DNA from 3 places in the Oerskovia sp. Root22 genome. Region 2 is predicted to be linked to each of the others. Evidence: riboswitches for the same ligand, from Rfam matches in the RefSeq annotation. Region 2 holds a riboswitch; each other region holds the start of a gene.

Region 1 (10,107 bases), on a different contig from region 2:
TGACGGTCGTCGCGTCGAGCCTGGGGCAGACCCTCGTGACGTTCGACGGCCTCGACGCCGCCACGGCGCCGACCGAGGTCGAGCTGACCTCGCAGGCCGAGGGGCAGACGTGCCGGTAGGGGGCAAGCGGCTGGTCGGGACCGATCTGGGGCACGCTTTTCCCGGCACGGGCCTGCTGTTCACCGGGCTGGACCTGGAGGTCGTACCGGGAGAGGTCGTCGCGCTCGTGGGCCCCTCGGGCAGCGGCAAGTCGACGTTGCTGAGCATCGTCGCGGGCTGGGAGCGCCCCACGCAAGGGCAGGTCGAGCGTCTGGGCGTCGCCACGACCGGGTGGGTCTTCCAGAACCCGCACGGTGTCGCGCGCCGGGCGGCCCTGGACCACGTGGTGCTCCCGCTCCTTGCGCGCGGTCTGCGCCGTCCCGACGCGGAGGCCCGTGCTCTCGAGATCATGGCGCGCTTCAACCTGGCGCCCGTCGCGGACCGCCCATTCCGGGCGTTGTCCGGTGGCGAGGCCCAGCGGCTCATGCTCGCGCGCGCGGTGGCCCTGGCGCCGGACCTGCTGCTCGTCGACGAGCCCACCGCGCAGCTCGACCTGCGCACGGCCGCGACCGTCAACGAGGTCCTGGCCGGCATCGCCCAGGACGACTCGATCGTCGTGGTCGCCACGCACGACCCGCACACGCGCGACGCCTGCACGCGCGTGATCGACCTCGCCGACTTCCAGCACGCGCAGGACGCGGCATGATCACGCCCGACGACGGCGCGCGGCCCGGTCTCGCGACTGCCCCAGGCGACGCTCACCGCCCCGCAGGACCCGGTCGTCAGGACCCGCCCGCAGGAGCGTCCACTTCGCCTGACGACGGCGCTGCCCTCAACGTCGGTGCGCCCCCGGACACGTCGAGCCTGCCCGCCAGCCTCGGCTTCGACGCCCCCACCCTGCCCGACGACGGAGCGCACCCCCGCGCGGAGGTGAGCGGCGCCGTCGGGCACGGCGGGGAACCTGCACGGGCCGGACGGACTCGCACGATGCGGGCCGCGTCCGTGGTGTCCGAGGCGTGGCGCAGTGTCGCGACCGGCACGACCCGCGCGACCCTGTTCGCGGCGGTGCTCGTGGTGGTCGTCGGCGCGCTGGCCGCGGTCGACGTGCGGGCGATCGTCGGCGTTATCGAGGGAGCCCGCGAGTACCGCGACGCGGGCGCGAGCGTGCAGATCCTCGAGGCTACCGGGCAGGTCGACGGGGCACGCTGCGAGGCCCTCGCCAGGGTCGACGGCGTCAACGCGGCCGGCGCCCTGCGGACCGGGGAACCGCTGCGGGCGCTCAACCTCCCCTCGAGCGAGCTCACCGGCCTCGAAGCAACCCCTGGGCTGCTCGGCGCGCTCGACCGCGGACGGGTCGCCGGGGCGGGCCTGTGGCTGTCCGCGGACCTGGCCGAGGCGCTCGGCGCGGTCCCCGGTGACTCGATCGCGACGACCACCGGGCCCGCGCGGCTCGGCGCGGTCTACCCGTACCCCGACGACGGACGCGACCGCGCCCTGGGCTACGCAGCCGTCGCTCCCGTACCCGCCACGGGGCTGTTCGACTCGTGCTGGGTCGAGATCTGGCCCGTCGACCCCGAGACCGCGACGCTCCTGCGCACGACTGTCGTCGCCGACCCGTCCTCCGAGGTGCAACCCACCCAGAAGCAGCTCAACGGCCGGCTCGGTGCGACCTACGACGCGAGCGCCGAGTTCTCCGGCCGCCTGACCGAGCCCACCCCGATCGCCACGGCCGCCCTGGGCCTGGCCCTGGGATACGTCGCGATACGGCTGCGCCGCCTCGAGCTCGCCGCGGCCCTGCACGCCCGGGTCCCGCGTGCCGCCCTGACCTGGCAGATGCTCCTCGAGACCGCCGCCTGGACCGGTGCCGGGATCGTCGTGACCGTCCCCGCGCTGTGGTGGCTCGCGGGAGCCGGAGGTGACGGGCTCGCCACCGACCAGGTGAGCACCTGGATCATCGGCATGCGGACCGTCCTCGCCGGAGCAGGAGCGGTGCTCGTCGGGGCCGTGGCCGGGGCGCTCACGACCCGCGAGAAGCACCTCTTCAAGTACTTCAAGGAGAGGTGAGTACAGAGAGCTGCAAGATTCGTGAGGGGCCGGGACGGTGGGCTCGGGTGTGAGGAACAGCCGTAGAGTCGCCCACGCGTTCCAAGGTGAGGAACGACACTTGCTCGAGCGCGCGAGCAGGAATGTCATGGAAGAACCCCGCGACCGGCAGCGGTGCAACGGTCTATGGCGGGTGGGCATCTGCAAGGAGCATTTCTCAGACCGGCACGATCACGACCTCGTTGATCACCTACCGCTACCTCGACGTGGTTCACTGAGCGAACCCGATCTGTTCTGGCCAGGCCGACCTTGCGATGCAGGTCGGCCTGGCTGGCGTCGCCACTGGCCTGCTGAGTGTGCTGGTGGTTGGCTGTTCGGCGGCGCCTGTTGCCAACGAGGGTCAGTGGGTACCGGATGTCCTCGCGCTCGGGCAGGCGACGGACGTCGACTTGGTGAGGACGATCGCCGAGGACGGACAGATCACCGAGGTCGCTGCTCGAGCAGTGAGGCCGTGAGCGCCGAACGCGGGACAGGTGCGCCGACGCCCGGCGCCGTGCGCTACGGTGACGACCGCACCACCCAGCACCACCGCACCACCAGCACGACCCACAACTCCACACACACCCACGGGAGCTCGCAGCAGCGAGCTGAGAGGGCGGCTCAGCGCCGCCGACCGTTCGAACCTGTTCGGATCATGCCGACGTAGGGAGAGAGCAATGAGCTCTGAGACCGCTGTGCCCACAACCACCGGGCCCGCCGCCGCTGCACCAGCTGCACCCACCGTGCCCGCCGCGACCACCGGGTCGTCCGCGCACACCATCACGACCGGACCCATCGCGGGGTCCGCCAAGGTCCACCACCCGGTCCCGGGCGAGGAGCACCTGCGCGTCCCCGAGCGCCGCGTGCTCCTGAGCAACGGCGAGCACCTGGACCTGTACGACACCTCGGGCCCCTACACCGAGTCGGACGACCCCGCGGCGTTCGACCTCGCGGGCGGCCTGCCCGCCCTGCGGGCGTCCTGGCTCCGGCCCGACGTCGTCCCCACCGAGCGCGGTACGGGCGGCGCCCGGACGCAGCTCGCCTGGGCGCGCGCCGGGGTCGTGACCGACGAGATGCGCTTCGTCGCTGCCCGCGAGGGCGTCGACGTCGAGCTCGTGCGCGACGAGGTCGCGCGTGGCCGGGCGGTGATCCCGGCCAACCGTCGGCACCCCGAGATCGAGCCCATGATCATCGGCAAGGCGTTCGGCGTGAAGATCAACGCGAACATCGGGAACTCGGCCGTGACGTCCTCGATCGAGGAGGAGGTCGAGAAGATGGTGTGGGCCGCGCGCTGGGGCGCCGACACCCTCATGGACCTCTCGACGGGCAAGGACATCCACGAGACCCGCGAGTGGGTGCTGCGCAACTCCCCGATCCCCGTGGGGACGGTGCCGCTCTACCAGGCGCTCGAGAAGGTCAAGGGGGACCCCGCGAAGCTCACGTGGGAGATCTACCGCGACACCGTGATCGAGCAGGCCGAGCAGGGCGTCGACTACATGACCGTGCACGCGGGCGTCCTGCTGCGCTACGTCCCGCTGACCGCGCGCCGTGTCACGGGCATCGTGTCCCGCGGCGGCTCGATCATGGCCGCGTGGTGCCTCGCGCACCACCAGGAGTCGTTCCTGTACACGCACTTCGCGGAGCTGTGCGAGATCCTGCGCGACTACGACGTGACGTTCTCCCTGGGTGACGGCCTGCGACCGGGGTCCATCGCGGACGCCAACGACGCGGCCCAGTTCGCTGAGCTGCGCACGCTGGGCGAGCTGACCAAGGTCGCGAAGTCCTACGGCGTGCAGGTCATGATCGAGGGCCCGGGGCACGTCCCCATGCACAAGATCGTCGAGAACGTGCGCCTCGAGGAGGAGCTGTGCGAGGAGGCGCCGTTCTACACGCTCGGACCGCTCGCGACCGACATCGCGCCCGCCTACGACCACATCACGTCCGCGATCGGGGCCGCGATCATCGCCCAGGCCGGGACCGCGATGCTCTGCTACGTCACGCCCAAGGAGCACCTGGGGCTGCCCGACCGTGACGACGTCAAGACGGGGGTCATCACGTACAAGATCGCGGCGCACTCCGCCGACCTCGCCAAGGGGCACCCGCGTGCGCAGCTGCGGGACGACGCGCTGTCCCGTGCCCGGTTCGAGTTCCGCTGGCACGACCAGTTCGCGCTCTCCCTCGACCCCGACACCGCCCGCGCCTTCCACGACGAGACGCTGCCGGCCGAGCCCGCCAAGACCGCGCACTTCTGCTCGATGTGCGGGCCCAAGTTCTGCTCGATGCGGATCTCCGCGGACGTGCGCGAGTACGCCGAGAAGAACGGCCTGACGTCGGTCGAGGCGATCGAGGCCGGCATGGCGGAGAAGTCGAGCGAGTTCACGGACGCGGGCGGCCGGGTCTACCTGCCGGTCGCGGGCAGCTGAGCCGCTGCCTCGGCCACCTGCCCGACCGCTGAGTGCGGAGTACTCGTCGTCGAACGAGCCGATCGGCGACGAGTACTCCGCACTCAGCGGGGTCGGGCGGGGTCAGCTCGTGCCGGGCGCCGCGATCCCGTGCTCGTACGCCCACACCACGAGCTGGACGCGGTCGCGCATGCCCGTCTTGGTCATGATGCGGCTCAGGTGCGACTTCACGGTGCTCGCCTCGAGGTAGAGCGTCGCCGCGATCTCGGCGTTCGACTGCCCCCGGCACAGCAGCGCCAGGATGTCGTGCTCGCGCGAGGTGAGCAGGCCCGAGGCGACCTCGTCGGGCGCGGCGGGGGACCGCCGTCGGGCGAACTCGTCGATCACGCGCCGCGTGAGCGTCTGGTCGACGAGACCCTCGCCCGACGCCACGCGCCGCACCGCGTCGACCAGCACGTCGGGCTCGGCGTCCTTGAGCAGGAACCCGCTCGCCCCGGCCTCCAGGGCGCCGAACACGTAGTCGTCCAGGTCGAACGTGCTCACCACGAGCACCGGGACCGGGTCGACGACGCCGGGCCCCGCGAGCGCGCGCGTCGCCGTGATGCCGTCCCCACCGGGCATGCGCACGTCCATGCACACGACGTCGGGGCGCTCGCGGCGCGCGACGCGCACGGCGTCCGAGCCGTTCGCCGCCTCGCCCACGACCTCGAAGCCCTCGCTCTCGAGGATCACGGTGAAGCCTGCGCGGACGACGGCCTGGTCGTCGACCAGCACCACTCGGGTCATGGGGCCTCCTGCCCGACGGCGGAGCCCGGCTCGTCCGTGGACGTCGCCGAGCGCTCGGGGATGGTGGGGGTGGGAGCGGCCGCTTCGGCCGCTGCGGGCCGGGGGACCGTGAGCCGGACGCGCCAGCCGTCGCCCGGGACCGTGCCCGCGCTGAGCGTCCCGCCGACGAGGGTCGCGCGCTCGGTCATGCCGATGAGGCCGTGCCCGGGCGCGGCCTGGGCGACGGCCGTCGCGCTGGTCGACCTGTCGGACACCGCAGCGGCCGCCGGGGCACCGTGCCCCTCGCGCGGATCGAGGTCACGGCCCGCGCTCCGACCGGTCCGGCCGCCCGAGATCGCCGCGACCGGCAACCTGTTGGTCACCGTGAGGACGAGCGCGGCCTGCTGGTAGTCGGTCACGACCTCGATCGCGCGCCCCGGGGCGTGGCGGCGCGCGTTGCTCAGCGCCTCCTGGAGCACGCGGTACACCGTGAGCTGGACGGCGGGGGAGAGCCCGAACGGCGAGCCTCGACGGACGTCACGCACCTCGGCGCCAGCGCTGCGTGCGAGGTCGAGCAGCTCGCCCGCGTCGTCGAGCGTGGGCTGCGGTGCGGCCGGGGCGTCCTCGCCCGGTTCGCCGGGACCGGCCTGCGACGAGCTGCGCAGGATGCCGACGACCAGGCGCAGGTTGTCGAGCGTCTCGCGCCCCTGGGTGCGGATCCAGCGCATCGACTCCTTGGCGCGCTCGGGGTCGCGGTCGACCAGGCGCTCGGCCGCGGCCGCCTGGACGACGATCCCCGACAGGTGGTGCGCGGCGACGTCGTGCAGCTCGCGGGCCATGCGGCCGCGCTCCTCCAGGACGGCTTGCGCCGCGAGCATGTCGCGCTCGCGCTCTGCCTGGGCCACGCGCCCCTGGAGCTGGGCGAACAGCTCGCGGCGCGTGCCGACGTACGCACCCACGAGCGCCGAGGCCACGTAGGTCAGGAGCGCTGACGCGAGGCCGCCCCAGACCTGGACCGCGACCGGCGCGGGACCCGTCGAGGTGATCGGCACGGGCCCGCCGAGCACGAAGCTCAGCAGGACCTGCACGCCCGCTGCGGCCGCGGCCGCCCACAGGGCCGTGCGGCGCGGAGCGTACGCACCGACCGAGTAGGCCGCGACGAGCGTCGCGGGCGCCTGGAACGAGACGAAGGCGGGAAGCACGGGCACGAGAGCGACCTGGCCCACCACGGTCAGCGCGAGCGCGAGCAGAGGGGCCCGACGGCGCAGCGTGAGCGCCATGGCCTGGGCGACGACGAGCACGATCGCGGCGACCCGCCCGCCGGTCGAGAACCGCAGGGAGTCGGGCCCGCCCTCGACCACGATGCCGAGGTCGGTCAGGGCGACCCGCTCGACGGCCAGCAGGAAGCCGACCGTGAGGACCGCGACGACCACGCCCAGCAGGGCGTCGCGACCCGTCGAGGTACGGATGCCGACCGCGGCGAGACGGCGGTGCAGTGTGTCGAGCACGGGGTGTCCTCTCGGGTCGGGCGGTCGGGCGGTCGGTGGCCGGTGGTCGGGCAGAGCGGCGTGCGGGGTCACCGGTGCGGGGAGGCCCCGGCTCAGGTGCCCCGCACCCAGGCGACCCGCCCACCGGGGGGAGCGGCGCCGTCGGGCACCACGGTACGTGGCCGTGGCGCCCGACGAGCCGCCCCTCGGGGGCAAGACGTCAGACGAGGTCGCGGCGACGGAAGGTCACCGCGCCCGACCCGAGCGCGACCGCGACCCACGCGGCCAGGCCCAGCACCGCGGCCCCGACGCCCAGAGGGGCGAGGCCGCCCAGGACCGACGTCGCGCTCTGGCCGGTCGACGCGAGCGACCCCAGCCCGAGCGGCAGCCACGCCGCGGCGTTCGACGTGCCCCCCGAGAGCAGCAGGACCGCGGCCTGGACCAACGGCTCGACCACCACGAGCCCCACGACGACGAGGATCGCCGCGACCTGCCCGCGGATCAGCGTCCCGATGCCCAGCCCGAGCCACGCGAACAGCACGAGGACCACGAGCCCACGCCCCCACACGCCCAGGACGTCGCCCGCGCCGACCATGAGCTGAGCGCCCGGTGTCGACGCGACGGCCACGAACAGGCCCAGGGCCGTGAGGACCGCGAGCGCGGCGCCGGTCACGAGCGCGACGACCGCGGTCGCGCCCGCCTTGCCCCCGAGGATGCGCAGCCGCGACGGGACCACGAGGGCCGTAGGGACGATGCCGCCCGTGCGGAAGTCGGTCGTGACCGCGAGGACGCCCAGCAGCAGCATGCAGATGACCGACACGCCCGCCGAGCCCGAGCCCGCGGGGCCGTTGCCCAGCAGGTCCAGCATCGCGCGCTGCACGGGTGCCGCGCCCAGGTCGGTCAGTCCGGTGAGGTCGGGGGCGAGGTCCGCGGTCAGCTCGGGCGAGGCCTGGAGGCCCACGGTGGCACCGCCACCCAGGCCCTCGAGGCCCGACAGGACGCGCGGCAGGGCGATCGTCAGGGCCTGGACGAGGACCATGCCCGCGAGGGCGACGATCCCCAGGATCCAGGGCGTGCGGGTCGTGCGTAGCTTGAGCAGCTCGGCGCGGAACATCAGCGCACTCCTTCGGTCTCGGCGGTCAGGTTCAGGTAGAAGTCCTCCAGGGACTCGCCCCGGACGAGGTCCGTGAGCGGGCCGTCGGCGATGACCTGGCCCTGGCCGATCACGACCAGGTCGTCGGCCACCTGCGTGACCTCGGCCAGGACGTGGCTCGCGAGCAGCACCGCCCCGCCGCCGTCCGCGAACGAGCGCAGCACCTCGCGCATCCACCGCATGCCCGCGGGGTCCAGGCCGTTGGCGGGCTCGTCGAGCACCAGCACCTGCGGGTCGCCCAGGAGCGCCGCAGCCAACCCGATGCGCTGGCGCATGCCGAGCGAGTAGGTCCTGACGCGCCGGTCGGCGGCACGGTCCATCCCGACGAGCGCGAGCACCTCCTCGACCCGTCGGCCCCCGATCCCGGCCGCGGTCGCGAGGACCCGCAGGTGGTCTCGTCCGCTGCGCCCCGGGTGCAGGCCGCCCGCGTCGAGCAGCGCGCCGACGACCTGGCCGGGCTTCTCCAGCGCCGCGTACGGGCTGCCCTGGATCGCCGCGGTCCCGGCGCTCGCGGACGCGAGCCCCAGCAGGACGTTGAGCGTGGTCGTCTTGCCCGCGCCGTTGGGGCCGAGCAGCCCCACGACCCTCCCGGGCTCGACGACGAAGCTCACGTCGCGGACGGCGTCGAACGTCCCGTAGGACTTGCGCAGGCCCACGATCTCGATGGCTGGCATCGGGGATCCCTTCTCCTCCGGTGCGCAGCCGGGGTGCCGCGCGCCGTGCCTCCAGCCTGGCTTCTGGGCTGTGGCGGGCGCTTCTGGCGGAGGGGGGAAGGAGGGTTGCGACTTCCGGCGGAAGTGGCGTCGGCTGGATGCCACCCGCCCGCGTAGCGCCGAGGTAGAACGTGCTGCGCGAGGTAGAGCGCGCCACGTCCTACCTCGGCGCAGGACGTTCTACCTCGCGTACGCCGGGCCGTGGCGGCGGCCCTGCGGGACGATCCAGCCGCAGGAACCGCTGCGGCGGTAGGGTCACGGAATCGGAACATCGCGGTACGCACCGCAGGACCGTTCACGCAAACACTCATGGGGGAGGGCGCATGCCCAGCAGGACGTCAGAGACCACGCAACCACGCGAGGGTGCCCGCGGGGTACCTGAGCGCGCGCCCGACACGTCGGCGACGCGCGAGGCCCCTGGGCGAGGCTCCGGCGCTGCACCCCGTGGCTACGCGAAGGGCCGCGCCAAGCGCGACGAGATCCTCGAGGCGGCGACCGGGCTCTTCGGCGAGGTCGGCTACCACTCGGCGTCGCTCCGCGAGATCTCCTCGCGCGTCGGCATCTCCCACCCCGGTCTGCTGCACCACTTCCCGACCAAGGAGCTGCTCCTCCAGGCGGTCCTCGAGCACCGTGACGAGGTGGACTTCGCGCTGCTCGCGGACGACCTGGCGCAGGGTGTCGCGTACTTCGACGCCCTGGTCAACGTCGTCGAGCGCAACGCGGCCCGCCCCGGGATCGTCGAGCTCTACTGCATCCTGTCGGCCGAGGCCACGGCCCCCGACCACCCCGCGCACGAGTACTTCCAGCGCCGATACGACGACGTGCTCGCCCGGAGCCGGCGTGAGCTCACGGACCGCGCGGCCCAGGGCCGGCTGCGGCCCGACGTCGACATCCCGGCCACCGCGCGAGCGATCGTCGCCCTCATGGACGGGCTCCAGGTCCAGTTCCTGCTCGAGCGCAACGGGCCGCGCCCGCCCGTCGACATGGCGGCCGGCCTCCGTGCCTACCTCTCGCTGATCCTGCCGGACGCGGCACCGGCAGAGGCCGAGACCTCCGACTGAGGTCGCAGGCATGACGCCTGGCGCTTGAGGAGCTGGTGGCTGGTGGCGGCCGACGGCTGGCCGCTGACGCAGCTCGCCGGCGGCGGCGGCTGACCTCCGACCGCTGACGGCCGGGTCGCTGTCGGCCGGACACCCGAACGGGCGCCCCCGGATCCGTCGATCCAGGGGCGCCCGTCGGACGTCCGGTCAGGCCTTGCCGGACGCAGCGAGGAGCTGGTCGAGCTGGGCCTCGTCGAACAGCATGCCGTCGAAGGCCGCGATGACCCGCAGCGGCATGTCACCGGCGAGCGCCAGCATCCCCTCGTCCAGGGGCATCGCGGAGGTGTCGTCGGTCTGCGCCATGGCGGTCCGGATGATCTCGCCCGCGACCGGGTGGGCGAGGGCCTCGCTCAGCGTCGACGACGG
Region 2 (10,107 bases):
GCGGTGCGGTGCTCCAGGTAGGTCACGGCCCACGCGTCGCTGCCAGCGGTGACGGACTGCTGCGTGAGCCCCAGCACCTCGACCGGGAGTCCCAGTCCGGCCAGGATGCTCGCGAGCGCGTCGACGGGTCCTGCACCGACCGCCGACCGCTCGACCCGCTCACCCTCCACGGACAGCACGACGTCGAGGCGCTCGCCGCCGTCGTCGCTCTCGCCCGGCCGCGCAACCGACCAGGCGAGCGGCAGGATCTGGCGACCTCCGTCGTCGGGCAGGACGTACGCCTCCTCGAAGAGGCGCCACAGGCGCTCGGCCGTCACCTCTCCCCCGCTGTCGTCCGCGTGCTCCTGCACGCGGCCCGCGAAGTCGATCTGGAGCCGTCGCGGCAGCTCGAGCCCGTACGCGGACTCGAGCAGGTAGGCGATGCCGCCCTTGCCGGACTGGCTGTTGACGCGCACCACGGCGTCGTACGAGCGCCCGACGTCGGCAGGGTCGACGGGCAGGTACGGCACCCTCCAGGGGGCGTCCGCAGGATCGAGGCCCGCCGCACGCGCCTGCGCGTGATGGCGCGCGAACCCCTTGCGGATCGCGTCCTGGTGCGTCCCGGAGTAGGCCGTGTGGACCAGGTCGCCCGCGTACGGGTGGCGCTCGTGCACACCGATCCGGTTGCAGTCCACGACCGTGCGACGGATCTCGTCGATGTCGGAGAAGTCGATCTCGGGGTCCACGCCCTGCGCGTGCAGGTTGAGGCCCAACGTCACCAGGTCGACGTTGCCCGTGCGCTCGCCGTTGCCGAACAGGCAGCCCTCGACGCGCTGCGCGCCCGCCAGGACCGCGAGCTCGGCGCACGCCACGCCCGTGCCGCGGTCGTTGTGCGGGTGGACGGACAGGATCACGGCCTCGCGCCGGTCGAGGTTCCGGTGCATGTACTCGATCTGGTCGGCGTAGACGTTGGGCGTCGCGACCTCGACCGTCGCCGGGAGGTTGAGGATCACGGGCCGCTCGGGGGTCGCGTCCCACAGGGTAGTCATGCGCGCGCAGACCTCGAGCACGTAGTCGGGCTCGGTGAGGTTGAAGACCTCGGGCGAGAACTCGAAGCGGACGCGCGGATCGTCCCCCGCGTGCCGCAGGACCTCGGTGCCCGCTGCGGCGATCAGGTCTGAGAGCTCGGCCCGGCCCCTGCCCAGGACGACGTCGCGCCAGGTCGGGGCGGTCGCGGTGTACAGGTGCACCACGACGGGGTTGCGCAGACCACGGACCGACTCGAACGTCCGGGCGATCAGGTCCGCCCGGGCGGCCGTGAAGACCACGATCGTGACGTGCTCGGGCGCCAGGTCCGTCTCTGCGAGCAGGCGGACGAAGTCGAAGTCGGTCTGCGACGCCGACGGGTAGCCGACCTCGATCTCCGTGTAGCCCATCGCGACGAGCAGCTCGAAGAACCGCCGCTTGCGGGCGGGGTCCATGGGCTCGGTCAGGGCCTGGTTGCCGTCGCGCAGGTCGACGGGCACCCACAGCGGCGCCGCGGTGAGGCGACGGGTGGGCCACCGGCGGTCCGTGAGCGGGACGTCGACGCGCGAGAACACGTCCTGGTAGCGGTGCGAGGGCATGCGCGAGGCGCGCTGGCGGTTCCACGCGGGCCGGCCAGGTGCGGGTGGGCCGTCGGGGGTGCGCAACGTGGGGAACGGGCTGGTGGTCATGGTCATGTCTCCGGGTGCGGGCCGCGCGGTGCACGGCAGGCGGCGTCCGACCGGCGCACGGCAGACCCCCACGGCGGGGAGCCGGTCGGCTCAGGCCCCGCCGCGGCGACCAAGAAGGAGTGCGCTCCACGACATGGGAGGTACGCTAGCCGCGATCAAGTCCTCAGACAACCTGAGAGGTTGGCTCCCATGCCCACGCTCCGCCGGCTCCCCCTCGCCGACCAGGCGGCCGAGCTCATGCTCGACCGCGTCCGCACCGGCACCTGGCCGCTCGACCACCGGCTGCCCGGCGAGCAGGCGCTCGCGGCCGAGCTCGGCGTCGGACGGTCGACCGTGCGCGAGGCCATCCGTCAGCTCGCGGGCAGAGGGGTGCTCGAGAGCCGCCAGGGCTCGGGCGTCTACGTCGTCCGGGCCGAGCCGGGCGAGGACTGGCAGGAGGTCCTGCGGCGCGGCGAGATCGTCGACGTCCTCGAGGTCCGCGGAGCCCTGGAGACCGAGGCCGCCCGGCTCGCCGCGACCCGCCGCACCCCGGCCGACCTCCGCGCCATGGCCGCGGCGCTCGCGGGTCGCGGCAAGGTACCGGCGACCGCGAGCGCGCAGGAGTACGTCGACGCCGACCTGGTCTTCCACCGAGCGGTCGTCGACGCCGCGCACAACGCGGTCCTGACCGACCTGTTCTCCACGTTCGTCCCTCGCCTGCGTCGGGCGATGGTCGACATGATCGAGCTCGACGGCGCGGGCGAGCGCCACCGGCACGACCAGGACGCCCACGAGGCGATCCTCGACGCCGTCCGCGACCGCGACGCCGACCTTGCCGCCGCGACGAGCCGCCGACACCTCGACTCCGTCCACGAGAAGGTCACCCGTGAGCACTGACACCGCCTCCCCCAGCGTCCCGGCCGGGTCCCCGTCCTCCGTGCGCACCAGCACCGGAGGTCCCGTCCCGCCCGCCGACGCACCACCACCCCCCTCGGCGGGCGTCGTCGTGCTGGACCTGCGCGACGTCGCGTTCGTCCGCAACGGCCGCACGATCCTCGAGCACGTGGACCTCACGGTCCGCGCGGGCGAGCACTGGGCCCTGGTCGGCCCCAACGGTGCGGGCAAGAGCACGATCCTCAGCCTGTGCGGGGCGCGCAACCACCCCACGCGCGGCGAGGTCGACGTGCTGGGGAACACGCTCGGGCGCGTCGACGTCCAGGCCCTGCACAGCAGGATCGGGCACGTGAACCCGCGTCACCCGCTGCGCACGGCGCTCACGATCCAGGAGGTCGTCCTGACCGGGATCACCGGGACGACCGAGTGGCGCCAGCGCTGGGAGCCGACCCGAGCCGAGGTCGACAGGGCGCGCGCCCTCGTCGCGGACATGGGGCTCGGCGGCAAGGAGCACGAGCCCTGGACCACGCTGTCCCAGGGAGAGCGCGGGCGCACGATCATCGCCCGGGCGCTCGTCGCCGACCCCGCGCTGCTGCTGCTCGACGAGCCGAGCACCGGGCTCGACGTCGCGGCACGCGAACAGCTGCTCGCGACGATCGACGCGGTGCGGGTCACGCACCCCGAGGTCGCCTCGGTCCTCGTGACCCATCACCTCGAGGAGCTGCCCACGTCGACGAGCCACGCGCTGCTGCTCGCGCCGGGGCGGGTCTCCGCGGCCGGTCGCGCGGACGAGGTCCTGACGACCGAGGCCGTCTCGCGCTGCTTCGCCCACCCCGTCCACGTCGAGCGCCGCCACGGACGCTGGCGGGCCTCGGCGGGTCCGGGCACCGCCTGACCCGACGCCCCGCCTAGGCTGACCCCATGCGCGCGATCCAGGCACTCCAGGCAGGCGGCCCCGACGTCCTCGAGCTCGTCGAGCTCCCGACCCCAGCACCCGGACCCGGCGAGCTCCTCGTCGACGTCGCGGCGGCGGGCGTCAACTTCATCGACACCTACCGTCGGGCGGGGGTGTACCCGATGGAGTACCCGCACGTGGTCGGCACCGAGGGCGCGGGCGTCGTCGCAGCGGTCGGCCCCGGCGTCACGGACTTCGAGCCCGGCGACCACGTCGCGTGGACCAACGCGTTCGGCTCGTACGCCGAGCAGGTGGTCGTCCCGGCGGACATCGCGATTCCCGTACCGGAGTCGGTCGACCTGCGCGTCGCGGCGGCCGTCGGCCTGCAGGGGCTCACGGCCCACTACCTCGTGACCTCGACGTACCCGGTCCAGCCCGGGGACGACGTCCTGCTGCACGCGGGAGCCGGGGGCGTCGGCCTGCTCGCGACCCAGCTCGCGGTGCGCCGCGGCGCACGCGTCATCACGACCGTCTCGACCGAGGCCAAGGCCGAGCTGTCGCGCGCGGCCGGGGCGTCCGACGTCGTGAACTACGCCGAGCTCGACGACCTCACGACCGAGCTGCCCGCGATCGTGCGCGACCTCACGGGCGGTCGGGGCGTCGCGGTCGCCTACGACTCGGTCGGCAAGGACACGTTCGAGGCCTCCCTCGCGTCGCTGCGCCGCCGCGGGATGCTCGTGCTGTTCGGCGGGTCCTCGGGCCAGGTGCCTCCGTTCGACCTCCAGCGCCTCAACAAGGGTGGTTCGCTGTTCGCGACCCGCCCCAAGCTCGACGACTACACCGCGACGCGCGCCGAGCTCCTCGAGCGCGCCGACGAGGTCTTCGCGCTCGTGGCCTCGGGCGACCTCGACGTGCGGGTGGGCGCGACGTTCCCGCTCGCCCGCGCCGCCGACGCGCACCGCGCCCTGGAGGGCCGGGAGACGACCGGCAAGGTGCTGCTCGTCCCGGGGATCGACCCTGCCGCGGGCTCGGCCACCGAGGAAGGCTCTGTCACCGGGGCGGGCGCCGCCTCGTGAGCTGGGACTGGGTCCCGCCGCGACCCGGCGAGGACGAACCGACCCGGCGCACCGACCGCCGCCTGCGGCTGGCGCTGACCGTCCTCATGGTCGTCTTCACGGGCGTGCTGGCGGTGTACTACCTGACCGTCGGGCTCGACCAGATGCGCACGCAGTGCGTCACCGAGCGCCCCGCAGGCGTGTCGTCGAACCAGGTCAGCACGTCGTGGCGCTGGTGGCCGCCCGGCTACGACTGCGTGTACCCGGAGGCTGGGGCGACGAGCGCCTGAGGCACCGATCAGTTCTCCGAGAAGTGAGCAGTTGCCCCTGTTCGCGGCGGATCAGGGGCATCTGCTCACTTCTCGGCGCCCCCGACCGGCGCCTCGGGCCAGGTCGGCCGGGTCAGCCCCTGCTCGAAGAACAGGTACTCGTGCATCGAGGACAGCTCGAACGCGCGCAGCATACGTTCGCGCTCGGCGGGCGAGGCCCAGCGCGCGGCCTCGTCGGCGAACGAGCACGCGGTGCGTGTCGCCTCCTGGAAGGCCGGGTCGCCGTAGAGCGAGATCCAGCGCGCGTAAGGATGCCCGTCGAGGTCCCCCGCCCGGCGCACCAGGACGTCGCCGATGTACGAGTACAGCCAGTAGCACGGCAGCAGCGCCGCGACGGTCTCCGCGTACGACCCGTTCGACGCCGCGTGCAGGTGGTTGGTGTAGGCGGCGGTCACGGGAGAGGGGTCGACGCTCTCGACCGCCCCCCGGTCCATCCCGACGTGCTCGCCCAACCAGTCACGGTGCAGCGCCTGCTCGACCTCGAGCGACTCGACTGCCGCCCCCGCGAAGAACTGCCGGGCCTCGGGCGTCGGCGCGAGCTGGCTCGCCCGCGACAGCACGCGCGAGTACTCGGCGAGGTACGCGGCGTCCTGCGCGAGGTAGAACCCGAAGTCCTCGGCGGCGAGGCTCCCGTCCGCGAGCGCCCGCACGAACCCCATGCTCTCGACGGCCTCGCGCCACCCCTCGATCCGCTCCCAGGCCTCCTCGGAGAACACCTGCCTGCCCAGCGTGGGCAGGTGCGCCAGGTGGTCGACGGGTCCGCGGCCCGTGCCCACCGCCAACGCTCCCCCGGCCCGCAGCGCGCCGGTCAACCAGGTCTTCGCGTCGCGCGTCGCGCTCTCCCAGCCGTCCCGTCGGGGACGCAGGGCGGCGACCGCCGCCGACAGCGAGCACCCGGTCCCGTGGGTGTGCACGGTGTCGATGCGGGCCGCCGCGAAGGTCGTGACGTCGTCGGGCCCGCGCGCGCCCACCAGGGCGTCGGGCGACTCCTCCCCGGTGAGGTGACCACCCTTCAGGAGCACGACGGCGCCGCTCGCCGCGTGCAGGCGCCTCGCCTGGGCGAGGGCGTCGGGCCAGGTGGTCGCGGCCTGCTCGCCGACGAGGACGGCGAGCTCGGGGAGGTTGGGGGTCACGAGGTCGGCGAGCGCGACCAGCTCGCGCACAGCCTGCTCGGCCTCCTCGTCGAGGAGGCGGTGGCCGCTCGTGGCAACCATGACGGGGTCGAGCACGACGAACGGCGGCTGCACACGACGAAGCCACGCGGCGATCGCGCGTGCGTTCGGCTCGTCGGCGACCATGCCGATCTTGACCGCGTCGATCGTGACGTCGTCCGAGACCGCGTCGAGCTGCTCGGTGAGGAAGTCCGCACCCGGGACGTGGACCGTGCGGACGCCGTGCGTGTTCTGCGCGACCAGGGCGGTCGTGACCGCCATGCCGTACGCGCCGTGCGCCGCGAACGCCTTGAGGTCGGCCTGGATCCCGGCACCTCCCGTCGGGTCGGTGCCCGCGATGGACAGGACGCGGGGGCGGGAGGCCTCGGCCCCCGGCGACACGCCGTGCTCGGTCGCACCCCGGGTCCCCGGCGCAGGTGCGGGGGTGGGGGTGGGCAGGACAGGTGCGGTGGCAGCAAGCGACATTGCCGACATCCCTTCGCTAGTGCTAGCTAGATCAGGTTCGACGGGTGTGTTCTCAGCCCGGCTCGTGGGAGCGGGCACCCCGTGTCATGGCAGGGAACTCTAGCGGGCGAGGGGCGTCCTGCCGGCGGCGGTCCGCCTGGTGGCGGCACCTGAGGCGTCGCCCGCCTCTATGCTCACCGCATGGTTCGCTCCGCTCCCTCTCGCCGTCGTCGCTCGCGCCCCTCGGCCTCGCGATGACCGACGACCTGGTCGCCCGGCTCCTCGACCCGGACCCCGAGGTCCACGAGGACGCGGTCGACGACGCCGCCGAGCGAGCCATGGACGACGACCAGGGCGCCGTCGACGCCCTGCGCGACGTCGTGCTGCACGTCGAGCGATACCCGATCGGCACGTTCGAGCGGACTCTCAACCGCCTCTACGCCTTCGCGAACCCATCGCTCGAACCGGCGATGATGCGCGCCCTCGAGTCCGGGGTCTCGGCCACCTGGTACCTCACGGCCGCGTGCGCTCGGGCGGGATTCCGGGGAGCCGTCCCCTACGCCCTCGCCCTGCTCGGCTCCCCCGTCACCTCCGAGCGGAGTGTCGGCTGCGAGGTGCTCGGTGACCTGGACGCGCACGAGGCAGTGCCGCACCTCGTCGCCCGGCTCCGCGACCCCGAGCACGTCGTGCGGGAGGCCGCGGCCGGAGCGCTGGCCGGTCTCGGGGGCGCGGACGCCGTCGACGCGCTGCGCCGCGAGCTCGTCGAGCACCGGTTCCCGCTCCTGGGGTACGTCGCGAACGCCCTGGGCTCGATCGACCCCGTCCAGTCGGTCTGGCTCCTCGACCAGGCGTGCGCACCCGACGTCGACACCCGGTACTGGGCGGTCCGTGCCCTCGGGAGGACCGGGAGCGAGCGTGTCCACGAGCGGCTGCTCCACATCGCAGCAGACCCTGCGGAGGAGACCGTGGCCATCGCGAACGGCAGCACGGTCGCGAGCGCGGCACGCAAGTCCCTGAAGACCTGGCAGCGCGTGCGCCGTGTCCGCACCGGTACACCGAGCGCGAGCGCCGACCCCCTGTGATGCTGGGGACACTCAGACGCCCCGGGAGGCAGCATGCGCGTCACCACGGCCGACGTCCAGCGGATGACGTCCGCGCTGTTCATCAGCGAGGGGCCGTCCTCCCGGTCGCGTCAGGCCACGTTCTGGACCCTGCTGATCCTCGCCGCGATCATCGCGTCGGCGGGCGTCGCAGCCGACAGCACGGCCACCGTGATCGGCGCCATGATCGTCGCGCCCCTCATGACGCCCATCGTCGGGACCGCGCTCGCGATCGTCCTCAACGACCACCGGAACCTGACCTCGTCGGCGCTCCTGGTCATCGCGGGCGCCGCGGGGGTGGTCGCGACCGGGTACGTCGTCGGGCTGTTCGTCCCGATCGAGATCGTCGCGGCGACCAACAGCCAGGTCGCGGGCCGCGTGACGCCCCAGCTCATCGACCTGCTCGCGGCGCTCGCGACCGGGGCCGTCGGTGCGTTCGCCCTGGTGCGCGCCGACGTGTCGGACGCCCTGCCGGGCGTCGCCATCGCGATCTCTCTCGTCCCGCCGCTCGCGGTCGTCGGCCTCACGCTCGAGTCCGGGGCCCCGAACCAGGCCTTGGGGGCGCTGCTGCTGTTCGCGACCAACGTCGCGGCGATCATCGCGACCGGCACGATCGTCTTCCTGCTCTTCCAGGTCCGCACGGCCGCGGGCGAGACCGAGCGGTTCGTCGGCCCCCTGCGGGGTGCGAGCCTCGTCACGGTCGCCGCTGCCCTGCTCCTCGTCGCGGTTCCCCTCAGCACCATCAGCCAGCACGTCCTGCGGCAGAACGCGGACAAGATCGCCGCGGCCCCTGTGGCCCAGGCGTGGGCCGAGCAGGAGAGCTGGACGATCACCGGGATCTCGTTCAGCGGGTCGGTCCTGAGGATCGAAGCGATCGGCCCGGCCCCCGAGGCCGATGCCGCCACCCTGCGCGCAGCGCTCGACGAGGCGGGGCTCGCCGACGTCGACGTCGACGTCACGCTTGTGATCGGTGGGACGAGGCGACTGCCGGCGACGGGCTGACGGCCCGACTGCCACGCCCGGTTGAGCCCGCGCGGTTGAGCCCGCGCGATGCTCGGCGGATCCTGGAGGTGGGCCAGGACGGCCCCACGACGAGGAGGCCGGTCATGAGCTCGACGCACGGGAACGACGTCTCACCTGGGCCCCGCTCGGAGGTCGCTCCGGACCGCGGCCGTCGACGGCTTGTCCTCGCCGTGGCACTGGTCGGCGCGGCCCTCGTCCTCTCCGCGTGCGCGCCTGGGCCCAACCCCGACGTCGGGACGCCCACCGCGGACGGCAGCCCGGCGGGGTTCTGGCTGGGCCTGTGGCAGGGCATCATCGTGCCCGTGACCTTCGTGATCTCGCTGTTCACCGACACGGTGAACATCTACGAGGTCCACAACAACGGGAACTGGTACGACTTCGGGTTCGTGCTCGGCCTGGGGCTGTTCGTGGGTGGTCCGTTCGGGGCGTCCCGCGGACGCCGCCACTCCTGACCAACGCGCGACGAGCGACAGTCGCTCAGTCCTGCCGGATCGCCTCGCCGGCGATCTCGATCTCGACCTTCTTGCCCACCAGCAGCCCGCCGGTCTCCAGCACGACGTTCCACACGAGCCCGTAGGCCTCGCGGTCGAACGTGCCCGAGGCGCTGAACCCGAAGATGTCGCGGCCGTACGGGTCTCGCCGCGCCCCGCCGAACTGCATGGTCAGATCGATCGGCAGGGTCACGCCCCGGATCGTGAGCAGCCCGCTCACGACGAAGTGCCCCGCACCGGCCCCCTGGATCCTGGCCGCAGGGACCTCGGAGCGCTCGGGCGAACGGTTGCGCAGGCGCGCCCAGCTGAGCATGGCGTCGTCCTGCGGGCCCTGCCAGCGCACCGACGTGCTGCGGAACTCGACGGTCGGGAATCGCTCGACGTCCAGGAAGTCGGCGCTGCGCAGGTGCCCGTCGCGCTCGTCGTGGTGGGTCGTGAGGCTCGTCGCGTCCATGGTCGCGGAGACCGTGGACGCGAGGGGGTCGGCCCCGACGACGATCGTGGCGCTCGCACGCGTGAGCTCACCGCGCACCGGCGAGACCATCATGTGCTTGCCGAGGAACCCGACCCGCTTGTGGGCCTCGTCCAGCAGGAACGTCCCCGCATCCGGGATCGTCATGCCGTTCCAGAACCGGGTCGGGTGGTCGATCGTCATCCGGGCAGGGCCTCTCGCTCGTTCTCGCAGGTGCAGAACGGCGGTGTCCGCACCGACCGGGTCGGTGTGCCCCTCGAGCATTCCCCATGAGTAGTAGAAAGTTCAACTACTCGCAGGGTGAACCTGGCCACCTCCCGACCACGGAGGACGACGAGAAGGGCCGCTGCTCCCGGAGGAGCAACGGCCCTTCTGATCGCTCGCGGGAAGCGAGCGGCCCGGGTTCAGCGCGCCGGGAGCGTCCCCGGCATCGGGTCGTCGTCACCGAACCGCGTCACGCGCAACCGACGCGCGTCCGGTCCCGGCACGCTGTCCGTCGAGCCGGAGGCGGCGGCGGACGCGGCTCGCAGCGACTCGGGAGAGTCGTGCGTGACCCGGA
Region 3 (10,107 bases), 690 kb from region 2:
CGAGGATGCCCGCGACGACCGGCAGGCCCAGGACGACGACGAGCCCCAGCTGGAACGAGGTGCTCAGCATGATGCCCGCGACGACCGCGTACGCCATGAGCGAGCCCGCGAACCGCGCCGCGATCGCGTAGACCTCGCCCACGCGCAGGGCGTCCGACGCGACGGCCGAGACGACCTCTCCCGTGGGGAGCTCGTCGGTGATGGTGTGCCCCGAACGGGCCACGGTGTCCCCGACGAGCTGCGACGTGGTGAAGGCCGAGCGCAGCCAGTTCTCGATGTCGAAGCGGTGCCCCACCGCGGCGGCGGCCACCTGGACCACGCCGATCCCGAGCATGACCGCGGCCCAGCCCAGCAGGACTGCGCCGAAGCCCTCGCTCAGTCCTTCGTCGAGGGCTCGGCCGAGCACGTAGGGCATGACGGCCTGGCACCCGAACGTGACCATGCCGAGCAGGACGGCGATCGTGAGGATGCCCCACTGGCGGCGGGCGAGCCACCAGAGGAGGGCGCCAGGGCCGGTGAGCGGAGGGGTGCCCGGGTCGGGGAGGGGGAGGGGTCGCACGGTCACTAACATTAGGTGTGGCCACCGACACCGAGCCACGGATTTTCGCACAGCGTAAGGAAACCTTCCCATGACCACGCCCGACCCCGCCGGCACGCAGCAGACCTCCGACGCCGTGGCGCAGGCCCCCACGCAGGAGGTCGTCGACACCGCGGTCCGCAAGGCCCGCGGTGCGCTCGCGCGCTACCGCGTGATGGCTCTCATCACCGGTGTGATGCTCCTGATCCTGTGCGTCGAGATGATCGTCAAGTACGGCGTGGGCGCGTTCGTCGACGTCGACGGCGTGATGCGCTTCGTCGGCTGGATCCCGTTCGCGCACGGGTGGATCTACGTGGTCTACCTCGTCACGGTCCTCGACCTGTGGTCCAAGATGCGCTGGAGCTGGGGCCGCCTGACCAGCATGGTGTTCGCCGGTGTCGTGCCGGTCATGTCCTTCGTCCTGGAGAAGAAGGTCCACCGCGAGGCCGAGGCCAAGCTCGACGCGCTCGTGGAGCAGTACGCACGATGACCTCGCTGCCGCCGCTGGTCGTGCCCTCGACCGAGCCGCTCAGCCCTGAGGAGCTCGCCCGGTACTCGCGGCACCTCGCGCTGCCGGGCATCGGGATCGAGGGCCAGCAGCGGCTGCGCGCCGCGCGCGTCCTGGTCGTGGGCGCGGGCGGGCTGGGCAGCCCCGCGCTGCTCTACCTCGCGGCGGCCGGGGTCGGCACGATCGGGATCGTCGACGACGACCGCGTCGAGGTCTCCAACCTCCAGCGCCAGGTGATCCACGGCGGCTCGGACGTGGGGCGGTCCAAGGTCGACTCCGCGCGGGACGCGATCGCCGAGGTCAACCCGCACGTGACCGTCCGCCTGCACGAGCAGCGCCTCGACGCGGGCAACGTCCTGGACGTCCTGGCCGGCTACGACCTGGTCCTCGACGGGACCGACAACTTCGCGACCCGCTACCTCGTGGGGGACGCCGCGGAGATCGCGGGCATCCCGTGCGTGTGGGGCTCGATCTTCCGGTTCCAGGGCCAGGTGAGCGTCTTCTGGGCGACGCCCCCCGGGGGCGAGGGCGTGGTCTACCGCGACGTCTTCCCCGAGCCGCCGCCCCCCGGCACGGTCCCCGACTGCGCCACGGGCGGTGTGCTCGGTGCCATGTGCGGGACGATCGGCTCGGTCATGGCGACCGAGGCCGTCAAGCTCGTCACGGGCGCGGGCCGCACGCTCCTGGGACGCCTCGCGGTCTACGACTCGCTCGAGCTCACGTGGCGCCACCTCACGGTCCGTGCCGACCCGCAGCGCGTCCCCGTCACGGGGCTGCTGTCCGGGGACCAGGCCTACGAGGCGTTCTGCGGGCTGGCGCCGGTTCCCGCGGGCGCCGGCACGGCGCGTCCTGCGGTCGCGGGGGGCCTCTTCGAGAGCCTCTCGGGCCCGACGGCGGAGGGTCGCCTCGCGGTCGACCTCGCCCAGGTCTCGGAGGAGTCGGGCGGGCGCGGGCTGCCCGGGGCGGGCACGGTCCTCGGTGCGCCGGTCCGCGGGCCGGGCGTGGCGTCGTCGGGCCCCGTGGGTGCTCCGGCCGGAGCTGGCCCGGCCCCGACGAGCCTGACCCCCCGCGAGCTCGCCGCCCGCCTCGCCGACCCCGACGACGACCTGCTGCTGCTCGACGTGCGCGAGGACTGGGAGACGCAGATCGTCGGGATCGACGGCGCCCGCGTCGTGCCGAGCGGGGTCTACGCCGGGCCGGACGCGCGGGCCGCGCTCGCGGACCTTCCCCGGGACCGGACGGTCGCGGTGCTGTGCAAGGTCGGGGGCCGGTCGGACCGGGTCGCGGGGCTTGCACGAGCGGTGGGCGTGGACGCGCGCAACGTCGAGGGCGGGGTCCTGGCGTGGGTGCGGGACGTCGAGCCGGGGCGCCCGACGTACTGATCGCTCCGCTGAGGTAGAGGCCTGCCGTCGAGGTAGAGGGCCAGAGGCCTCTACCTCGACGAGAAGCCTCTACCTCGGCGAACCGGTCACAGCGCCAGGTCGAGGTTCCCGCCGCCCAGCACACCGGCCCCCGTGAGACCGGCCGCCAGCCCGGCGCCGCCCGACCCGGTCCGGCCCACCATCCCGTCGACCGGTGAGCTCGCGAGCGCCTGCTCGCGCCGCGGGATGCGGCCCGCGAGCGCGGCGAGGCGCCCGGCCTCGACCGCGAGCCGCATGGCCGTGGCCATCCGCACGGGGTCGGCCGCGCGGGTGACCGCGGTCGCCAGGAGAACCCCGTCGCACCCGAGCTCGAGGGCGTGCGCGGCCTCGGACGCGGTCCCGATCCCCGCGTCCAGGATCACGGGCACCCGGGCGGCCGACGCGATGGCCGCGATGTTGCGCGGGTTGAGGATGCCGAGCCCCGACCCGATGGGCGCACCGAGCGGCATGACGGCCGCGCACCCCACGTCCTCGAGGCGGCGCGCGAGGATGGGGTCGTCGTTGGTGTACGGCAGCACCGTGAAGCCGTCGCGGACCAGGGTCTCGGCGGCCTGGACGAGCCCGATCGGGTCGGGCAGGAGCGTCACGTCGTCGGCGATCACCTCGAGCTTGACCCAGTCCGTGCCGCAGGCCTCGCGCGCGAGGTGGGCCGTGAGGACTGCCTCCTTGGCCGAGAAGCAGCCCGCGGTGTTGGGCAGGGCGCGGATGCCGAGGCGGTCGAGCAGGCCCCAGATGCCGGTCTCGCCCGCACCCCCGTCGCCGCCCGCGCCACCCGACGGACGCACCCGCGCGACGCGGCGCATCGCGACGGTCGTGAGCGCGGTCCCGGACGCCACGAGGGCGTCCTCGAGCGTCAGCAGGTTGGCCGCGCCGCCCGTGCCCATGACCAGGCGGGAGCCGAGGGGGACGCCCGCGACGACCAGGGAGTCGTCGGGTGCGCGGTCCGTGTCCTGCCTGGTGTCAACCACCCTGCACCGCCGTGACGACCTCGACACGGTCGCCGTCGCGCAGGGTCGTGGACGACCACGTGCTGCGGGGGAGCACGGCGTCGTCGATCGCGACCGCGACGCCGCGGGGGACGTCCCCGGTGTCCCCGACGAGCTCGGGCAGGAGCGCGGCGACCAGCGCTGCGACGGTCGTGGGGGCGGTGAGCGGGTAGGGCTCGCCGTTGACGAGGGCGCTCGCGGTCGAGCGCGGGTGCACGGTGATGCCTGCGGGAGGGGTCGTCGGCCGCGCGCCGGTCGTCGTGGACGGGGGAGTCGGGTGGGTCATGTGGTCCTCCGGGAGGTGGGAGCCGAGGTAGAGGTGTGCCGTCGGGGTAGAGGGCCCCACCCCGCTACCTCGACGCGAGCCCTCTATCTCGCGGGGGTAGGGGTGGGCGAGAAGCGCAGGGGGTCGATCGCCGCGACCGCGGGCGGCAGCGGCTGGCCGGTCAGGACCGCGTCGATCGCTGCCCCCGTGACGGGGGCGAGCAGCACGCCGTTGCGGTAGTGGCCCGTGGCGAGGACCAGGCCGGGGACGGTGGTGGGCCCTAGGAACGGCAGGTTGTCGGGCGTGCCCGGGCGCACGCGCGGGGTGACCTCGACGAGGGCCAGCTCGTCGAGCCCGGGCAGCAGGGCGCGCGCGTCGCGCAGGAGCGCGAAGACGCCGCCCGCGGTCGCGCGCCGGTCGTCGGGGTGCTCCTCGCTCGTCGCGCCGACGACGACCTCGCGGTGCCCGCCGGGCCCGGGCGTACGCGGTACGACGTACACCGGACGCCCTTGCACGATCCCTCGCACCACGTGGTCGAGCGTGAACCACGCGGGGGCGTCGAGCCGCAGCGTCTGCCCCTTCACCGGACGGGTCGGGGCGCACACCTCGGGGACGTCCGCGAGCAGGTCCCCCGAGTCCGCACCCGCCGCGAGGACCACGGTCCCCGCGCGGTGCTCGACGCCCGCGTCGTCGAGCGCCCCGGTCACGGGAGAGCCGGGTCCGGACGCGCGCAGCAGCCGGACCGCCCGGCGGCGCACGACGGCGGCGCGCGGGTCCCGCGCGAGAGCCGCGGTCAGCGCGCGGTGCACCGCGCGGGGATCGACCTGATGGTCGCCCGGTGCCCAGAACGCACCGGCCACGCGCGGCCCGACGAGCGGTTCGCGCTCGCGCGCCGCCGCGACCGAGATCTCGGTCGAGTCGAGCCCCCAGGCCTCCTGGAGCGCGCGCACGCGGCGCCCGAGCGCCAGGTCGTCGCCGTCGTAGGCCAGCGTGAGCGTGCCGGTCGCGCGCAGCCCGACGTCGAGCCCCGAGTCCGCCTCGAGCTCGGCCGCGAACGCTGGCCACCGTGCCGCCGAGTCGGCGCCCAGGCGCAGCGCGGTCTCCTCGCCGAAGTCGGCCTCGGTCACGGGCGCGAGCATCCCGGCCGCGGCGTGGGTCGCGCCGTCGCCCGGGGCCGGGTCCAGGACGGTCACGCGCAGGCCAGCACGCGAGGCCCGCCAGGCCGCGGTGAGCCCCACGATGCCGCCGCCCACGACGAGGACGTCCGTGGCGCCGTCGGGCGTGGTGATCGTCGTCCGGTCGCCGGGCGCGACGCGCCTCACGGGGCCCGACGGCGCCGCGCCCCCCAGGCTCCCGTCGCGCCCCGGCGGACGCGCGGGCAGGGCGGGGTGGTCGGTGGACAGGGCTGCGCACATGCGCTCGCTCCCTTCGCTGGCATGACCCAGATCAGGTTCGACGGTCGGCTCTCGCCCTCTCAGCCCCGTGCGGGGCTCCCGTGCTTCGCGACCACCCTACAACGCACGCCGGCCACGCTCGGGGCGTGCCCACGGGCTGCGCCGCGACCGTGTCCCGGGCGGGCCGCGCCTATCCTGGGCGCCGTGACCACTGCTCCGACCGGCGACGCCGAGCCCCGACAGCACACCTCGCCCCAGCGCACCAGCCCCACGGCTCCTGCCGGGCGGGCCCGCCCGGCGGCCGTCGAGCGCCTGCGGGCGGCCCGGCTGTACCTGTGCACCGACGCCCGCGAGGAGCGCGGCGACCTCGAGGACTTCCTGCACGCGGCGCTCGCGGGCGGGGTCGACGTGGTCCAGCTCCGCGACAAGGGGCTCGACGTCGCGCGCGAGCTCGAGCTGCAGGAGGTCGTCGCGCGCGTCGCGACCGAGCACGGGGCGCTGTGGGCGGTCAACGACCGGGCCGATGTCGCCCTCCTGACGGGAGCCCCGGTGGTGCACATGGGTCAGGGCGACCTGCCCGTGCCCGCGGTGCGGTCGCTCCTGGGTGCGGGCCCGCTGCTGGGCCGCTCGACGCACTCGCTCGCCCAGGCCACGGCCGCCGAGGCGGATCCCGAGGTCGACTACTTCTGCGTGGGACCGCTCTGGGCGACGCCGACCAAGCCGGGGCGCGACGCCGTCGGGCTCGACCTGCTGCGACAGGTCGCCGCGACGGCGCCGACCACGCCGTGGTTCGCGATCGGCGGTGTCGACGCCGCGCGGCTCGACGAGGTGCTCGACGCGGGGGCCGAGCGCATCGTCGTGGTGCGTGCGATCACGGGCGCGGCCGACCCCGAGCGGGCCGCTCGCGAGCTGCGCGGACGGCTGCCCGCCTGACGCGCGCAGTGATCCCCGTCGCACGTCGTGGACCGATGCCGGGGATCGGCGCCGAGCCAACTATCCTGGGCTGGTGACACCCACCCCCTCAGCCCCCCGGCCCGTATTGGTCGTCGACTTCGGCGCACAGTACGCCCAGCTGATCGCGCGTCGCGTGCGTGAGGCCAAGGTGTACTCGGAGATCGTCCCCCACACCTTCACCGTCGAGCAGATGCTCGCCAAGAACCCGGCAGCGATCATCCTGTCCGGTGGTCCCTCGTCCGTGTACGCGCAGGGTGCGCCCTTCGTGGACCCCGCGCTGTTCGACGCCGGCGTGCCCGTCCTGGGCATCTGCTACGGCTTCCAGGCCATGGCCAAGGCGCTCGGTGGCACGGTCGCGCAGACCGGCCTCAGCGAGTACGGCGGCACGGCCGTCGAGGTCTGCCAGGCCGGTGCGCTGCTCGCGGGCTCGCCCGACCAGCAGACCGCCTGGATGAGCCACGGCGACGCCGTCCACGCGGCCCCCGAGGGCTTCGAGGTCCTCGCGACCTCGGCCGGCTCCCCGGTCGCAGCGTTCGAGGACACCGGGCGTCGCCTCTACGGCGTGCAGTGGCACCCCGAGGTCAAGCACTCCCCGCTGGGCCAGAAGGCTCTCGAGAACTTCCTGTACCAGGGCGCGGGCCTCGCCGGCGACTGGACCCCGGGCAACGTCATCGCCGATCAGATCGCGCTCATCCGCGAGCAGGTCGGCGACGCGCGCGTCATCTGCGGCCTGTCCGGAGGCGTCGACTCCTCGGTCGCCGCGGCCCTCGTCCAGCAGGCCGTGGGCGACCAGCTCACGTGCGTGTTCGTCGACCACGGCCTGCTGCGCGCGGGCGAGGTCGAGCAGGTCGAGCGCGACTTCGTCGCGGCCACGGGCGTCAAGCTCGTCGTCATGGACGAGAAGCAGCGCTTCCTCGCCGCGCTCGCGGGCCACTCGGACCCCGAGACCAAGCGCAAGATCATCGGCCGCGAGTTCATCCGCGCGTTCGAGCAGGCGGCGCGCGACATCGTCGCGGACGCGGGCGATCACGGTGGTGAGGTCAAGTTCCTCGTCCAGGGCACGCTGTACCCGGACGTCGTCGAGTCCGGCGGCGGCGAGGGCACGGCCAACATCAAGAGCCACCACAACGTGGGCGGCCTGCCCGACGACCTGCAGTTCTCGCTCGTCGAGCCGCTGCGGGCCCTGTTCAAGGACGAGGTGCGCGCCGTGGGCCGCGAGCTCGGCGTGCCCGAGGTCATCGTGGCCCGTCAGCCGTTCCCCGGCCCCGGGCTCGGCATCCGCATCGTCGGCGAGGTCACGGCCGAGCGCCTGGAGATCCTGCGCGCAGCGGACGCGATCGCGCGCGAGGAGCTCACGAAGGCCGGCCTGGACGACGAGATCTGGCAGTGCCCCGTGGTGCTCCTGGCCGACGTCCGCTCGGTAGGCGTCCAGGGCGACGGCCGTACCTACGGTCACCCGATCGTGCTGCGCCCCGTCTCCTCGGAGGACGCCATGACCGCGGACTGGACGCGCCTGCCGTACGACGTCCTCGCGATCATCTCGACGCGCATCACGAACGAGGTCAAGGACGTCAACCGCGTCGTGCTCGACGTGACGAGCAAGCCGCCGGGCACCATCGAGTGGGAGTGACCTCCCGCTGAGCCGTGAAGGGCCGGCCGCGCAGAGGAATCTGCGGGGCCGGCCCTTCGGCGTTCCTGGGCCGTTCTCGTCCGGGGTGGACGGGAGCCCGACGGCGGAGCGCGCCACATGCGGACGGCCTGCCGGTCCTGCGGTACCTTGCCCGTCATGGACCCTCGCGCAGCCCGCCCTCGCCTCGTCGTGGACCGTTGATGCTCGGCCGCTCCCGGCGGTCGCAGGTTCCCGCGCTCGACGAGCTCGTGGTCTCGAGCGTCGAGGTCCTGGAGCTCGGGCTGCCGGTGACCCGGGTCGTCCGGTGGCGCGACGGATGGACGTACCTCGCTGCGGTCGAGCCCGACACGTCACAGCCCGTGCTCGTGCACTTCCAGGACGTGCTCGTGCTCGATCCCGGGCTCGCGAGGCTCCCGCTCCGTCGGGCGCAGGTCGCCATCCGGGCCACCCGCGTCGGCACGGTCGGGCCGTGGGCCGTCCTCGGGCCGTACAGCACCCGGATCGTGGAGCAGATGCTGGGCGACGGCACGTTCGACCGCAAGCAGGACGGGATGCTGAGAGACCTTCCGGAGGACGGCGGCCCCGGGTCACGGCCGGACCCCGAGCCGTGGTCGCTCCGCGACGTCGTCGCCTGGAACGTGCAGCACCCCCGGACGTACCAGGTCCCCGAGGACACGTCGGGCGTGATCCCCGGAACCCTTGCCAAGCTCGTGTTCCTCCCCGACGAGGGGATCGGGGAGCGCATGTGGGTGCTTGTGACGGAGGTCGACGGCGATCGCATGGTCGGCGTGCTCGACAACGACCCGGCCGCCGTCGTGGGCCTGCTCGCCGGCGACCGGGTCGAGTTCGAGCGCCGGCACGTCCTGGACCTGGACACCCGACCCACGGGCTGACCGGTCAGTCCCGCGCGGTGCGCCCCACCCGTTCCTCGCGGTACGCCGCCGCCTTCTCGTACGCCTTCTCGACGTCCGCCAGCACGCTCGGCCATCCGCTCGACGGCCGGACCTCGCGGTTGTGCGCGACGATCCGGTCGAGCAGGCCGTCCTGCGTCACGAGCCGCACGATCTGGTCCGTCATCTCGGCGTCGTCGGCGGCGAGCAGCCCGTCGACGCCGTCCGTGAGCCGCTCGGCCACCCCTGACTCCTTGCGGGTCACCACGGCGAGCCCCGCTGCCTGTGCCTCGAGCGCCGCGATGCCGAACGACTCCTGGACCGCCGGTGCCAGGAACACGTCGGCGCGCGAGTAGAGGCGCTTGAGCTCGTGCGCTCCGAGGCGCCCCGGGAGGCTGACCGTCGACGAGAGCCCGTGCTCCTTGACGAACCGTCGGGCCGCGTCGAGCTCGGGTCCCTCGCCCGCGATCGTCGCGAACAAAGCATCGTGGGGGAGTCGCTCGACGGCCTGCCGGATCGACTCGAGCAGGGGGAGCACCCGCTTGCGCGGCGCGAACCGGGTCGCGGCGACGACGTGCACGGCCTTGCCCTCGCCGCGCGCGCCCCTCTCGACGCGCGGCACGGCCCACTCGTCGAGGTCGAGCCCGTTGTGCAGGATCTCGACGGGCACGCCCGGCCCCGCGATGCGTCGCAGCGGGGCCGCGGTCAGCTCGCTCACGGCCGACGGCAGGATCGGGAGACGCGACCAGTGCGTGACGCGGTCGAGCGCCGCGAACCAGCGTTCGGCCGAGCCCCACACGCTGTGCACGGTCAGGACCGCGGGCAGCCCGAGCCGCGCGACGGGGTGGAGGGACGCCTGCACCGACGGCGTCAGGACGCCCATGTGCAGGTGCACGACGTCGGGCCGTGACGCGCGCAGGCGGCGCGTCACGTGGTGGGCAGCGCGAGGGTGCACGGGGTAGCCACCGGGGATCCGGGCCGCGACGCGGTGGATCGTGACGCCGTCGTGCACCTCGGTGCTCACCCCGTGCTCGCCCCGCGCCGCGGGCGTCGTGGTGATCACCTCGACGGCGTGGCCCGCCGCGGCCTGCTGGGCCGCGAGGCGGCTCACCTGGGTCTCGATGCCGCCGAGAAGGGGCAGGTAGCAGTCCGTCACATGGGTGATCCTCACCCCCGGATTCTCCCATCACGCGGTGTCCGACCTGCCCGTGCGTGCGCCGTTTCGACGTCGAACAGACCTTTCGTCCGGCGGAAACGACGAAACGTCGCTACGTTGACACCAAAGGTCCGGCTCGGGGAGGGATACCGCAATGTCCAGCACTGTCACGGTTCGGCCCGCGAAGGGCGTAGGAGTCATCGGGCTCCTCAGCGTCATCGCAGGGATCGTCATGATCATCGCGGGTGGTGTCACCTGGGGTGTCGTGTCCTCGCAGCTGTCGGCCGAGGACATCACGGTGTCCGACGACGCGTCGTTCCTCGCGG

What was found. A riboswitch is a leader RNA that binds a small molecule or an ion and turns the genes downstream of it on or off. The one in region 2 is predicted to bind thiamine pyrophosphate.
Region 1: another riboswitch for thiamine pyrophosphate. It lies ahead of thiC (phosphomethylpyrimidine synthase ThiC); the one in region 2 lies ahead of thiD (bifunctional hydroxymethylpyrimidine kinase/phosphomethylpyrimidine kinase).
Region 3: another riboswitch for thiamine pyrophosphate. It lies ahead of thiO (glycine oxidase ThiO); the one in region 2 lies ahead of thiD (bifunctional hydroxymethylpyrimidine kinase/phosphomethylpyrimidine kinase).

Annotation. Positions count from the first base shown of each region.
Region 1 is NZ_LMIL01000011.1:387,314-397,420, forward strand. Features, by position in the region: gene ASE15_RS17110 (peptidoglycan-binding protein) at 1-119, shown strand, start outside; gene ASE15_RS17115 (ABC transporter ATP-binding protein) at 110-745, shown strand; gene ASE15_RS17120 (hypothetical protein) at 742-2,103, shown strand; TPP riboswitch at 2,699-2,808, shown strand; gene thiC (phosphomethylpyrimidine synthase ThiC) at 2,799-4,544, shown strand; gene ASE15_RS17135 (response regulator transcription factor) at 4,647-5,309, opposite strand; gene ASE15_RS17140 (sensor histidine kinase) at 5,306-6,796, opposite strand; gene ASE15_RS17145 (ABC transporter permease) at 6,996-7,889, opposite strand; gene ASE15_RS17150 (ABC transporter ATP-binding protein) at 7,889-8,602, opposite strand; gene ASE15_RS17155 (TetR/AcrR family transcriptional regulator) at 8,965-9,702, shown strand; gene ASE15_RS17160 (glycoside hydrolase family 3 C-terminal domain-containing protein) at 9,889-10,107, opposite strand, start outside.
Region 2 is NZ_LMIL01000007.1:19,698-29,804, forward strand. Features, by position in the region: gene ASE15_RS04920 (2-isopropylmalate synthase) at 1-1,694, opposite strand, end outside; gene ASE15_RS04925 (FadR/GntR family transcriptional regulator) at 1,884-2,570, shown strand; gene ASE15_RS04930 (ATP-binding cassette domain-containing protein) at 2,680-3,462, shown strand; gene ASE15_RS04935 (quinone oxidoreductase) at 3,489-4,538, shown strand; gene ASE15_RS04940 (hypothetical protein) at 4,535-4,807, shown strand; gene thiD (bifunctional hydroxymethylpyrimidine kinase/phosphomethylpyrimidine kinase) at 4,873-6,483, opposite strand; TPP riboswitch at 6,475-6,575, opposite strand; gene ASE15_RS04950 (HEAT repeat domain-containing protein) at 6,717-7,544, shown strand; gene ASE15_RS04955 (DUF389 domain-containing protein) at 7,578-8,564, shown strand; gene ASE15_RS04960 (hypothetical protein) at 8,669-9,037, shown strand; gene ASE15_RS04965 (YceI family protein) at 9,063-9,731, opposite strand; gene ASE15_RS04970 (SDR family NAD(P)-dependent oxidoreductase) at 9,953-10,107, opposite strand, start outside.
Region 3 is NZ_LMIL01000007.1:713,984-724,090, reverse strand. Features, by position in the region: gene ASE15_RS08100 (ABC transporter ATP-binding protein) at 1-571, opposite strand, end outside; gene ASE15_RS08095 (DUF3817 domain-containing protein) at 630-1,067, shown strand; gene moeB (molybdopterin-synthase adenylyltransferase MoeB) at 1,064-2,467, shown strand; gene ASE15_RS08085 (thiazole synthase) at 2,554-3,390, opposite strand; gene thiS (sulfur carrier protein ThiS) at 3,467-3,778, opposite strand; gene thiO (glycine oxidase ThiO) at 3,862-5,172, opposite strand; TPP riboswitch at 5,179-5,256, opposite strand; gene thiE (thiamine phosphate synthase) at 5,464-6,084, shown strand; gene guaA (glutamine-hydrolyzing GMP synthase) at 6,158-7,735, shown strand; gene ASE15_RS08060 (DUF2314 domain-containing protein) at 7,936-8,628, shown strand; gene ASE15_RS08055 (glycosyltransferase family 4 protein) at 8,633-9,796, opposite strand; gene ASE15_RS21835 (hypothetical protein) at 9,936-10,107, shown strand, end outside.